DNA from 3 places in the Streptomyces sp. SYSU D01066-1 genome. Region 2 is predicted to be linked to each of the others. Evidence: riboswitches for the same ligand, from Rfam matches in the RefSeq annotation. Region 2 holds a riboswitch; each other region holds the start of a gene.
What was found. A riboswitch is a leader RNA that binds a small molecule or an ion and turns the genes downstream of it on or off. The one in region 2 is predicted to bind cobalamin.
Positions count from the first base shown of each region.

Region 1: linked by a shared signal. The riboswitch ahead of ACY1JF_RS23360 (cobalamin biosynthesis protein) and the one ahead of ACY1JF_RS22320 (energy-coupling factor ABC transporter permease) in region 2 are both predicted to bind cobalamin.
Region 3: linked by a shared signal. The riboswitch ahead of ACY1JF_RS12655 (ABC transporter substrate-binding protein) and the one ahead of ACY1JF_RS22320 (energy-coupling factor ABC transporter permease) in region 2 are both predicted to bind cobalamin.

Region 1 is NZ_JBUDHV010000029.1:32,393-36,566, reverse strand. It holds gene ACY1JF_RS23370 (anion permease) at 286-1,578, shown strand; gene ACY1JF_RS23365 (hypothetical protein) at 1,616-1,837, shown strand; cobalamin riboswitch at 2,162-2,301, shown strand; gene ACY1JF_RS23360 (cobalamin biosynthesis protein) at 2,405-3,361, shown strand; gene ACY1JF_RS23355 (cobyric acid synthase) at 3,358-4,174, shown strand, end outside.
Region 2 is NZ_JBUDHV010000026.1:78,343-82,516, reverse strand. It holds gene ACY1JF_RS22330 (AAA family ATPase) at 1-923, opposite strand, end outside; gene ACY1JF_RS22325 (cell division protein SepF) at 1,057-1,446, opposite strand; cobalamin riboswitch at 1,744-1,931, shown strand; gene ACY1JF_RS22320 (energy-coupling factor ABC transporter permease) at 1,962-2,672, shown strand; gene ACY1JF_RS22315 (energy-coupling factor ABC transporter substrate-binding protein) at 2,669-3,010, shown strand; gene cbiQ (cobalt ECF transporter T component CbiQ) at 3,012-3,761, shown strand; gene ACY1JF_RS22305 (energy-coupling factor ABC transporter ATP-binding protein) at 3,758-4,174, shown strand, end outside.
Region 3 is NZ_JBUDHV010000010.1:65,592-69,765, forward strand. It holds gene ACY1JF_RS12645 (beta-ketoacyl-[acyl-carrier-protein] synthase family protein) at 1-712, shown strand, start outside; gene ACY1JF_RS12650 (ACP S-malonyltransferase) at 709-1,770, shown strand; cobalamin riboswitch at 1,765-1,967, shown strand; gene ACY1JF_RS12655 (ABC transporter substrate-binding protein) at 2,028-3,068, shown strand; gene ACY1JF_RS12660 (FecCD family ABC transporter permease) at 3,074-4,081, shown strand.

The DNA.
Region 1 (4,174 bases), on a different contig from region 2:
AGCGCGGGCGAACCCCGGCCGGCCGGTCGTCGTACGCGTTCCGGCAGTACGCGGCAGGCAGTACGCGGTACGGCACCGCCGGTCCGCCGCCGGACGGCCGGACGTGTCCGGCGGGTCCCTCGGCCGGCTGAGAACGTCCGTCGAGGGGGGCCGAGGCGGGCAGAGCGCGGACAGAGGGCGACGACTCCGATTCCAGACACCACCAAGCCCCTCTCAGTTCATCTTCCGTTCACCCTGGTTACCTACGTTCGACCAGCCAATGACCTCGAACGATTGCCTGGGTAAATGGAAAGCTTCTCGCTGATCCTCGCGATTGTGGTGGTGACCGCACTCGCGTTTGATTTCACGAACGGTTTCCACGACACCGCGAACGCGATGGCGACGACCATTTCGACCGGTGCGCTCAAGCCCAAGATCGCGGTGGCCATGTCCGCCGTACTGAATCTGGTGGGCGCCTTCCTCTCCGTGGAGGTCGCCAACACGATCTCCAAGGGTCTCGTCGACGAGACCGGCATCCGTCCCGAGGTCATCTTCGCCGCCCTGGTCGGCGCGATCCTCTGGAACCTGCTGACCTGGCTGGTCGGGCTGCCGTCCAGTTCCTCGCACGCCCTGATGGGCGGCCTGATCGGCGCTGCGATCGCCTCGGCGGGCGTCGGCGCGGTCCACGGCGACGTCCTCGTCACCAAGGTGCTGCTCCCGGCGGTCGCCGCCCCCGTGGTGGCGGGCGTCGCGGCGCTGGTCGCCACCCGGCTGATGTACCGGCTGGGCCGCAGGGCCGACGGCAGGGCCGCCGACAAGGGGTACCGCGTCGGCCAGATCGCCTCGGCCGGGCTGGTCTCGCTGGCGCACGGCACCAACGACGCGCAGAAGACGATGGGCATCATCACCCTCGCCCTGGTGGCGGGCGGCGCCCTCACCCCCGACTCCGACCCGCCCCTGTGGGTCATCCTCGCCGCGGGCCTGGCCATCGCGCTCGGCACCTACCTCGGCGGCTGGCGGATCATCCGCACCATGGGCAAGGGCCTGACCGACCTCCAGCCGCAGCAGGGCTTCGCCGCCCAGACCAGCGCGGCGACGGTCATCCTGGCCTCCTCCCACCTGGGCTTCTCGCTCTCCACCACGCACTCCGTCTCCGGTTCGGTGATGGGCGCCGGCCTCGGCCGCAAGGGCGGTGTGGTGCGGTGGTCGACGGCGACGCGGATGTTCGTCGCCTGGGGGCTGACGCTGCCGGCCGCGGCCCTGGTCGCCGCGCTCGCCGAGTGGGTCTGCGGACTCGGCGACTGGGGCACGGCGCTCGTCGCGGTGCTGCTGGTCGCGGCCAGCTTCGCGATCTGGCGGATCTCCCGGCGCGAGGTCGTCGACCACACCAACGTCACCGGCGGGGACGACGTCGCGGAGCCGGCCGGCGTGGTGACCGCGGCGGTGGCCGCCGTGGCGCCGCCCCCGGCGGGCGCCCCGGCCGACGGGCTCCCGGCGACCGACGGACTCCCGGTGACCGGCGGACTCCCGGCCGTCCCGGCCCAGTCGTCCGAGGCCCCCGACGCCCCGGCCGCCCGTTCGGCCGCCACCCCCGTCTGAGCCGGTCCCGTCCGGACATCAGGAGAAGAGAAGCACGATGAAGATCGACTGGGCAGCCCTCGGCTCCGTCTTCGGGGTCGGCCTCGTGGCCACCGTCGCCCTGGTGACCCTGTTCACCCTCGGCATCGCCGGCCTGTCCCGCCAGGAGCGGGCCGCCGAGCGGGGCGGCTCCGCGGGCCTCGCGGTCACCGGCGCGTACGTGTGCTTCGCGGCGTGCGCGGCGGCGGTGGCGTACGGGATCTACCTGATCGTGGCGTGACGCCCCGCCCCCGCCTCGCCCCTCCCTCACCCCGTCCCTCCCCCCACCTCGTCCCTTCCCTCGTCCCGTTCCCTCGCCGCCGCCCCGCCGGGCGCCCTCCGGGTGCTTCCGGCGGGGCGGCGCCGGTCCGCGTCCGGGCCGCCTCCGGCGGAAGGGCATGACGGACGGGCGGATCGGGACGCCCCGGTCCGGAACGGTGGATGCCGCCCGGGCGGGCGGTTTCCCGGCAAGCCGCCCCCGCGGATCACGCGGCGCGGCGGCGGCCCCCTCCGCCGTGTGGGCCTCAGCACACTCCCCCCGCGCAGGTCAACGGCAAGTTGACGGGCGTTCTCGGCCCGTGGTGGACTGCCGGAGCCATGTACGGCGGCAGGAGAGGAAGCCCGGTGCGAATCCGGCGCGGTCCCGCCACTGTGACCGGGGGGCACTCCCCGGGAGTCAGGAACTCTCACCGCCGGTCTCGTCGAACCAGGGCGTGGACACCCTGAGTGAGGACATAACGCGATGCTCGGCTGCCGTCCGGACCGCATGCCCGCTTCCCCCTTCCCCCGTGTGACCGGCTGAGCCCCCGTGCGTGCCGGACGCGTCTTCGCGTACGGCGCCGCCGCCGGCCTCCTCGGTGACCTGCTCCTCGGCGACCCCCGCCGCGGGCATCCGGTCGCCGTGTTCGGCCGTGCCGCCGGCGCCGTGGAACAACTGCTGTGGCGTGACCACCGGGGCCAAGGCGCGCTGCACACCGCCGTGTGCGCCGGCGGCGCCGTCGCCCTCGGTGCCGTGGCCGCCCGTGCCGTACGCCCCTGCCCCGCCGCCTCCGTCGCGCTGACCGGGGTCGCCACCTGGACCGTGGTCGGCGGGACCTCGCTGGCCCGGGAGGCGTCCGCGATCGGGCGGGCGCTGGAGGCCGGGGACGTGGCGGGGGCCCGGGCCCGGCTGCCGCACCTGTGCGGGCGGGACCCGCACGCCCTGGACGCGGACGGGATCGCCCGGGCGGTGGTGGAGTCCGTCGCCGAGAACACCTCCGACGCGGTGGTGGGCGCCCTGGTGTGGGGCGCGGTGGCCGGGGTCCCCGGGCTGCTCGGCTTCCGTGCCGTCAACACCCTCGACGCCATGGTCGGGCACAGGTCGCCCCGCTACCGGCGCTACGGCTGGGCCTCGGCCCGGCTCGACGACGTCGCCGGCTGGCCGGGCGCCCGGCTGACCGCCGTACTGGCCGCGGCGGCCGGGGGCGATCCGCGGGGCGCCGTACGGGCCTGGCGGGCCGACGCCGGCCGGCACCCGAGCCCCAACGCCGGGCCGGTCGAGGCGTCCTTCGCGGGCGCCCTCGGGGTGCGGCTGGGCGGGACGCTGTCCTACGGCGGCCGGGTGGAGCACCGGCCCGTCCTCAACGGGGCCGCCGGACGCGCCGTGCGGGTCGGTGACATCGGCCGGGCGGTACGGCTGTCCCGGCGCGTGAGCTGGCTCGCGCTGGGCGTGTGCGCGGGCGCACGGATCGTGGGAGCGCGACTGGGGAAAGGACGTACGGCGTGAACGGCGGGCTGCTCGTCGCCGGCACCACCTCCGACGCCGGGAAGAGCGTCGTGACCGCCGGGATCTGCCGGTGGCTGGTGCGCCAGGGCGTGAAGGTGGCGCCGTTCAAGGCGCAGAACATGTCCCTCAACTCGTTCGTGACGCGGGAGGGCGCCGAGATCGGGCGGGCGCAGGCCATGCAGGCGCAGGCGTGCCGCGTGGAGCCGACCGCGCTGATGAACCCCGTGCTGCTGAAGCCGGGCGGCGAGCAGAGCAGCCAGGTCGTGCTGCTGGGCAGGCCGGTCGGCGAGATGAGCGCCCGCGGCTACCACGGCGGGCGGCAGCGGCGGCTGCTCGGCACCGTGCTGGAGTGCCTGGCCGAGCTGCGGGGCACGTATGACGCGGTGATCTGTGAGGGGGCGGGCAGCCCGGCCGAGATCAACCTGCGCCGGACCGACATCGTGAACATGGGGATCGCCCGGGGTGCCGGGCTGCCCGTCCTCGTCGTCGGCGACATCGACCGCGGCGGGGTCTTCGCCTCGTTCTTCGGCACGGTGGCGCTGCTGGCGCCCGAGGACCAGGCGCTGGTCGCCGGGTTCCTGGTGAACAAGTTCCGGGGCGACGTCTCGCTGCTGGAGCCGGGCCTGGAGATGCTGCGCGGGCTCACCGGGCGGCCCGCGTACGGCGTGCTGCCGTACCGGCCCGGGCTCGGCATCGACGAGGAGGACGGGATGGCGGTGTCGCTGCGCGGCGCCGTCCGGGAGTCCCGGGTCACCGCCCCCGTCGGCGAGGACGTGCTGCGGGTCGCCGTCTGCGCGGTCCCCCTCATGTCCA
Region 2 (4,174 bases):
CCGTCGCGGCCGGGCTCGGCCAGCACGTCCGCGACCGGCCCGGCGCAGCCCGCCCGCACCGCCGCGACCAGCCGCGCGTGCCGGCGCCCGCACTCGTCGCGGGTGCGCCACAGCACGTCGGCGAGGTTGTCGCAGCCGCCGAGCAGCCGGCCGGAGCCGGCCGGCGCCGGGGTCCTCATCCGGGCGGGCCGGGGGTCGCAGGCGAAGACGGAGCGCAGGGCGACCACCATCTGCTCGGCGGCGGCGAGCACCCGGCGCTGCCCGTCGGTCCGGCCGGCCACCCGCAGCGGCAGCAGCGCGGTGCCGAGCCGGTCGTCCGGCAGCGGGGCGCGGGTCACCGGCGCGGTCCCGCCGGTGTACCAGGCCGCCTGCACGGTGCGGCGCCCCGGATCGCGCAGGGCGGTCTGGAGGAGCACGAGGCCGTCGGCCGTCAGCCGTTCGCCCACGATGCGCAGTTCGGGTTCGGCCTGCACGGCGACGTCCAGCCGGACCGGGCCGGCGGGGCCGTCGGCGGTGCAGCCGATGCGGAAGCCCCGGCGGCGCTGGGCGTCGGGGCGGGCCTCGTCGGGCACGCACCCGGCCGGGTCCGGGAAGACCGCGCCGGCCTCGGCGCCGCCGCCGAGCCGGGCCAGTGCCTCGTAGGCGCGCAGCGCGCCGGTCTTGCCGCTGCCGCTGGGGCCGGCGAGGAGGGTGAGCGGCCCGAACCGGACCGTCCGGCCCCGGTGCCCGGCGAACGCGGACAGCCGCAGTTCGGTGACGCGCGGGCGGATTCCGCCGGCGGGCGCGGCCGGGGAAGACGGGGGATACGCGGTCGGGGACGGGACGGCCGAAGACGGGACAGCCGAAGACGGGACAGTCGGAGACGGGACGGCCGGAGACGGGACAGCCGGAGACGGGACGGCCGAGGACAGGGGCGCGGTCATGTCCGGACCGTAGGGTCCGGCTCGCCCGGCGAACCGTTCCGCCTCCGGGCCGTCCCACGATCGGGGTACCGGCACCGGCGCACCACGGACCACCGTCACCCTCACGGGCCGGCGACACGCCCCGCCCCCGCCGTCACATCCCGGGAATCCCGGCTCCCTGCATCAGCCCCGTGACCTCCGTGCCCGCCGGTGTGAGCAGGAACACATTGCGGTCGACGCGGTGCATCCCGCTCGCCAGGCCGAAGACGACACCCGTGCTGAAGTCCAGGACGCGCTTGGCGACGTCCGTCTCCGCGCCGGTCAGGTCGAGCAGCACCGGGATGCCCGACATCAGCGTCTCGGCGACCTCGCGGGCGTCCGCGAACACATTGACCCGCATCACCACGAATCGGCGCCGGGCCTCGGTCTCCGCCTCGGGCAGGGCGCGGTGCCCCACCGAGGACGGCCACGCGTCGCGTCCGCGCAACGGAACGACCTGGGCGAGCCCCTCCCACTGTTCATCGGTGACGTCGTGACTGTTCACCGGCTCCCCCCGATCCGACCGCTCCGACTCGCCTTCAATGCCTGCACCAGCCAATTCTTACGCCAAGTCACCCGTTCGGCCCAACAGCGACACGATCCGCGACCGAACCGGAACCCCGGAAGACGGCCGTACGAGCCCGCCTGACCTGCCCGGACGCGTCCTGGGCGGCGGCCGGGGGAGGCACCTCACCGGCACCGCGCCGACACCGCACCGGAGCCGTGCCGACACCGCACCGGCACCCCGCCGGCACCGGACGGCATGGGCCCGGGCCTCCTTGTCACCGCCCCGGGACGAGCACTACCGTCGTCACGCCTTGGTGAACGGGAAATCGGTGCGACACCGGTGCGGCCCTCGCCACTGTGATCGGGAAGTCCGGCTCCGGCCCCTCGCGAGGGGCAGCCACTGGGTCCTAGGAGGCCCGGGAAGGCGGAGCGCGGGCGGTGGTACCCGTCAGCCAGGAGACCGGCCAAGGCGCGTCGTCCATCCACGAGGTGCTGGAGAGGGTCTGCCGAGTCATGCACATAGCCGAGGGCTTCCTGCCTCCGGCGCACGCGATCGCCTGGGGCGTCGCGTCCGCGCCGTTCGTCGTCCACGGAGTACGTTCCCTCACCCGTGAGGTCCGCGCCCACCCGCAGAGCACGCTGCTCCTCGGCGCCTCGGGGGCCTTCACGTTCGTCCTGTCGGCTATGAAACTGCCCTCGGTGACGGGCAGTTGCTCCCATCCCACGGGTACCGGGCTGGGGGCGATCCTGTTCCGGCCGCCGGTGATGGCGGTGCTCGGCACGATCACGCTGCTGTTCCAGGCGCTGCTGCTGGCGCACGGCGGTCTGACCACGCTCGGCGCCAACGTCTTCTCCATGGCGGTCGCCGGTCCCTGGGCGGGCTACGCCGTCCACCGGCTGCTGCGCCGCTTCGGCGTGCCGCTGACGGGCACGGTGTTCTGCGGCGCGTTCGTCGCCGACCTGTCCACGTACTGCGTCACCAGCGTGCAGCTCGCGCTGGCCTTCCCCGACCCGGGCAGCGGGTTCTGGGGCGCGCTCGGCAAGTTCGGGTCGATCTTCGCGATCACGCAGATCCCGCTCGCGGTGAGCGAAGGGCTGCTGACGGTGCTGGTGATGCGGCTGCTGGTGCAGTCCGGCGAGGGGGAACTGGCCCGGCTGGGCGTGCTGGTGACGCGGCGGGAGCGGCGGAGGCGGGGACAGCGGGAGGAGGCGGTGGCGCGGTGACGCGGAACACGAGGACCAACCTCCTGCTGCTGCTCGCGGTGGCCGCGCTGGCCGCGCTGCCCCTGGTGCTCGGGCTCGGCGACCACAAGGAGGAGCCGTTCGCCGGGGCCGACGCCGAGGCGGAGACGGCGGTCACCGAGATCGACCCGGACTACGAACCGTGGTTCTCACCGCTGTACGAGCCCCCGTCCGGGGAGGTCGAGTCGGCGCTGTTCGCCGTGCAGGCGGCGCTGGGCGCCGGGGTGCTGGCGTACTGCTTCGGGGTGCGCCGGGGACGGCGGCAGGGCGAGGAACGGGCCCTGGCCCAGGCCCGCCCGGCCGGTCCCGAAGGGGACTGAGGTGCTGTCGATCGACGCGGCGGCGCACAGCAGCCGCTGGCGCCGCCGGCACCCCGTGGACAAGGCCGTGCTGGGGCTGGGCCTCACCGTGCTCGCCGTCTGCCTGCCGCCCTGGCCGGGCGCCGCACTGGTGCTGGTGACGGCGCTGGCCGTGCTGCTCGGCCCGGCCGGGGTGCCGGGGCGGCGGCTGTGGCGGGCCTACCGGGTGCCGCTGGGGTTCTGTGTGACGGGCGCGCTGCCGCTGCTGGTGCGGGTCGGCGGGCCGGGTGCCTTCCTGGGCCCGGCCGCCGACGGCCCGGTGCGCGCCGGCGAGCTGCTGCTGCGCACTTCGGCGGCCTCCCTCGGCGTGCTGCTGTTCGCCTTCACCACCCCCGTGTCCGATCTGCTGCCCAGGCTGGTGCGGGCCGGGGTGCCGGCGCCGGTCGTGGACGTGGCGCTGGTGACGTACCGCATGGGTTTCCTGCTCCTGGACTCCGTACGCCGGGTCCGCGCCGCGCAGGCCGCGCGGCTCGGGCACACCACGCGGGCCGCCGCGTGGCGTTCGCTGGGCGGGCTCGGCGCCACGGCGTTCGTGCGGGCCTTCGACCGGGCGGTGCGGCTCCGGGCCGGCCTCGCCGGACGCGGCTACGACGGCACGCTGCGGGTCCTGGTGCCCGCGGCGCGTGTCTCCGTCCCCTTCACCGGGGCGAGCCTCGCCCTGCTCACGGCGCTGACCGCGCTCACCTTCGCCCTGAGGGGAGCGCTGACGTGAGCGAGCCGGCACTCGTCGCCCTGCGGGGCGCGTCCTTCGCCTACGAGGACGGTCCCGTCGTCCTCGACGGCCTGGACTTCGAGGTCCGCGAGGGACGCGCGCTCGCGCTGCTGGGCCGCAACGGCAGCGGCAAGACGACGCTGACGCGGCTGCTGAGCGGCGGGCTGCGGCCGCGCGGCGGGTGCGTGACGCTGGCCGGGCAGCCGGTGACGTACGACCGTCGGGGGCTGACCCGGCTGCGGACCACGGTGCAGTCGGTGACCCAGGACCCGGACGACCAGCTCTTCGCCGCGTCCGTCGCGCAGGACGTGTCCTTCGGGCCGCTCAACCTCGGCCTGCCGGACGCCGAGGTGCGCGCCCGGGTCGCCGGGGCCCTCGCCGCGCTGGACATCACGGCGCTGGCCGACCGGCCC
Region 3 (4,174 bases), on a different contig from region 2:
GGAGGACCGCGCCGACGTGGTGATCGCGGGCGGTGCGGAGGCCGGCCTGCACCCCCTGGTCTTCGCCGGGTTCGCCCGGCTGCGCGCCCTGTCCCGGCGGTGCGACGAGCCCGAGCGGGCCTCCCGTCCGTTCGACGCCGACCGCGACGGCTTCGTGATGGGGGAGGGCGCCGGCGTGCTGGTGGTGGAGAGCGCCGGGCACGCCGCCGCCCGCGGCGCCCGGGTGCACTGCCGCCTGACCGGCGCGGGCATCACCAACGACAGCCATCACGTCGCCCAGCCGGCGCCCGGCGGCACGGGCTGCGCCGCCGCCGTGAGTGCCGCCCTCGACGACGCAGGTCTCCTCCCGGAGGAGGTCCGGCACGTCAACGCGCACGCCACTTCCACACCCGTGGGCGACCTCAGCGAGGCCCAGGCCCTGCACACGGCGTTCGGGAAGGCGCTGGACGACGTGGCGGTCAGCGCGACCAAGGCGGCCCTCGGGCACACCCTGGGCGCCGCCGGCGCCATCGAGGCCGTCACCACCGTCCTCGCCCTGCGGGACAGAACGGCGCCGCCCACCCGGAGCCTCGAACGCGTGGACCCGGCGATCGAGCTGAACGTGGTCGGCCGCGACCCCGAACCGCTGCCCGCCGGGCCGCTCGCGGCGGTCAGCACCAGCATGGGGTTCGGCGGGCACAACGTCGCGCTCGCCTTCACCACCGTCCCGTGAGCCGGCCCCACCGCGCGGACCCCCGCCCCGTCGGCGCCGGGGGCCCCCCGGAGAGGGCGGCGGACCGGCCGCGCACCGTGCTGATGTGTCCCGGGCAGGGCGCCTATCTCCCCGGCGCCCTGCGCCACCTGCGCGAGGTGCCCGCGGTCGCCGGGGTGCTGGCGACCGTGGACACCCACGCGCCGGACCGCGGCCCCGCCGCCGTGCCGGTCGGCCGGCTCCTCACCGAGGCGGACGCCCCGGGGCCCGAGGAGCTCCTGCGCGCGGATCCGCTCGGCTTCGACCTGGCCACCTACGCCGCGGTGGTCGCCGCCGCCACCGTCCTGCTCGACCTCGCCGGCCCCTGGATCGACGCGGTCCTCGGCCACAGCGTCGGCGACCTGGCGGCCCTCACCGTCGCCGGGGCCGTCACCGTGCGCCAGGGCGTCCAGCTGCTGCGCGTACGGGACCGGCTGCTGCGCACCGCCGGACTGCCGGCGGCCGGCATGGTGGCCACCGACGCCGGCGCCGACCGGGCGGCGCACCTGCTCCGTGTCTGCGGCACGGAGCGGGTGCGGATCGCCGCCCGCAACGCGCCCGCCCAGACGGTCCTCGCCGGTCCCGACGGCCAGCTCGCCCGCCTCCAGCGGGCGCTGCTGGACGACGGGCACCGGGTGACCCGGCTGACCAGCCGCACCGCCTTCCACCATCCGCTGCTCGGGGAGGTCCACCGGTCCCTCCGCCGTCTGCTGCGGACCCAGCCGGTCGCCCGCCCCGCCCTCGCCGTGCACACCGCCGCCGGGCACCGGGCGCGCACCCCCGCCCAGCTGCGCACCGCGGCCGCCGCCCACCTCACCGAACCCATGGCCCTGCACCAGACCCTGCGCGCCCTGCGCCAAGGCGGCTTCACCACCTACCTCGACAGCGGCCCCAGGGCCCTGCTCAGCGCCCTGGTCAAGGCCAACCTCCCCGGCTGTGCCACCGCCGCGCCGCTGCGCACCCCCGTGGGCGTCGAACGCATACGGCAGCGCCTCACCGCCGTCGCCCCGCCGCACCGCCCCGGTCGGGGCGCTTGGTAGTCTGCCCGGGCCAGTCACGCCACCTCGGTGGTCAGGGAATCCGGTGGGAATCCGGAACTGACGCGCAGCGGTGAGGGGGACGGGCGGGGCACTGACGCCACTGGGACAGGAACCGCGCGACGGCGGGAACGGTCCTGGGAAGGCGCCCCGTCCGGACGAACCCGAGTCCGAAGACCTGCTGGCACCTCCGCACCCCGTGCGGAGGTCGACCGTAGGCCAGGCTCCGCGTCCAGAGCCCCGACACCCGAGGCATGCCCGTGCTCCGTTCCGTCCCCCGTTCCGCAGCCCTGCTGCTCACCTCCGTCCTGCTGCTCACCGCCTGCGGCACCACTGACGGGAAGGACACGGCCACCGGCGGCTCCCCGTCCGCCGGCCGGCCGGTCACCATCGAGAACTGCGGACACCGCGTCACCCTGGAGTCGGCGCCGCGGCACGCCGTCTCCCTCGACCAGGGCAGCACCGAGATCCTGCTCTCCCTCGGGCTCGCGGACCGCCTGGCCGCCACCGCGACCTGGACCGACCCCGTGATGAAGGGGCTGGAGAAGGCGAACGCCGGGGTGCCCCGCCTCGCCGACAACGCCCCCTCCTTCGAGAAGGTCCTGGACGCCGGACCCGACTTCGTCACCGCCTCGTTCGTCTCCACGCTCGGCACGGGCGGCGTCGCCACCCGCGAGCAGTTCGAGAAGCTGGGCGTGCCCACCTACGTCTCCCCGTCCGACTGCGGCGCGGGCAAGGACAACGACAGCGGCGGCGACGGCTCCCGCAGCACGCCGCTCACCCTGGAGGCGGTGTACGGCGAGATACACGACCTGGCGCACGCCTTCCGGGTGGACGAGCGCGGTGACCGACTGGTGAAGCGGCTCAGGACGCGGGTCCGCGAGGCCACCGACGGCCTCCAGGTGTCCGACGTCTCCCTCATGTACTGGTTCGCCAACTCCCAGTCGCCCTACCTCGCCGGGTGCTGCGGCGCCCCCGGTGCCATCACCCGCGCCCTCGGTGCGCGGAACGTCTTCTCCGACACCCACGACGAGTGGCCCCAGATCAACTGGGAGACCGTCGCCGACCGCGACCCCGACGTCATCGTCCTCGGCGACCTGACCCGCGAGTCCCAGACCGCCGAGACCGCCAAGGCCAAGATCCAGTTCCTGGAGACCGACCCGGCCACCCGCAACCTCACGGCCGTGCGGAAGAAGCGGTACGTCCTGCTCAGCGGACAGGCGATGAACCCGTCCGTCCGCACCGTGGAGGGCATCGAGAAGGTCGCCGCCGGCCTGCGGGACCTCGGGTTCGCCAAGTGACCGGCATACGGACCCCCTTGCTCACCGCGGCCGGGCTGGCCGCGCTGGCCGCCTCGGTCGCCGCCGCGGTGACCATCGGACCGGCCGACATCTCCACCGCCGACGTATGGGCCTCGGTCGCCGCCCACCTCGGGCTGGGCCGCACCGACCTCGCCCCGCTGCGCGACGGCATCGTGTGGGACCTGCGCATGCCGCGCACGATGCTGGCCGCGGTGTGCGGCGCCGGCCTCGCGCTGTGCGGGGCGGTCATGCAGTCCCTGCTGCGCAACCCGCTGGCCGACCCGTTCGTCCTCGGGGTCTCCTCCGGCGCCTCGACCGGGGCGGTCGCGGTGATCGTGCTCGGTGTGGGCGGGGGAGCGGTGTCGCTGTCCGCCGGCGCGTTCTTCGGCGCGCTGTTCTCCTTCGGGCTGGTCCTGCTGCTCAGTCACAGCCTCGGCGGCGGCGTCGACCGGGTGGTGCTGTCCGGGGTGGCCGCCATGCAGCTGTTCTCCGCGCTCACCTCGTTCACCGTACTGACCTCGGCGGACGCGGAGACCACCCGGGGCGTGATGTTCTGGCTGCTGGGCTCGCTCACCGGCGCCGGCTGGAGCGAGGTGCTGCTGTGCGCCGGGGCGCTGGCCGCCGTACTCGTGGTCTGCCTGGTCCACTCCGCCACCCTGGACGCCTTCGCCTTCGGCGAGGAGGCCGCCGCGGGCCTCGGGGTGCGCGTGGCCCGCACCCGCCTCGTCCTGCTGTGCGCCACCGCCCTGCTCACCGCCGCCCTGGTCAGCTGCGCCGGGGCGATCGGCTTCGTCGGACTGGTCCTGCCGCACGCCACCCGCGCGCTCACCGGCGCCGCCCACGCCCGGCTGCTGCCGGTCACGGTGCTGACCGGGGCCGTCTTCCTGGTGTGGGTCGACACCCTCGCCCGTACCGTCCTCGACCCGCGGGAGATCCCGGTGGGAGTGGTGACGTCCCTCATCGGCGTGCCCGCCTTCGTGGCCGTCCTCCACCGGGGCCGGAGGCGGACGTGAACGAGCCCGAGACCGTCGTCTCCGAGACGACGGGTGGGACGGCCGGTCCCGAGACGACCCGTGAGACGGCCGGCCCCGGGACGGCTGTCCCCG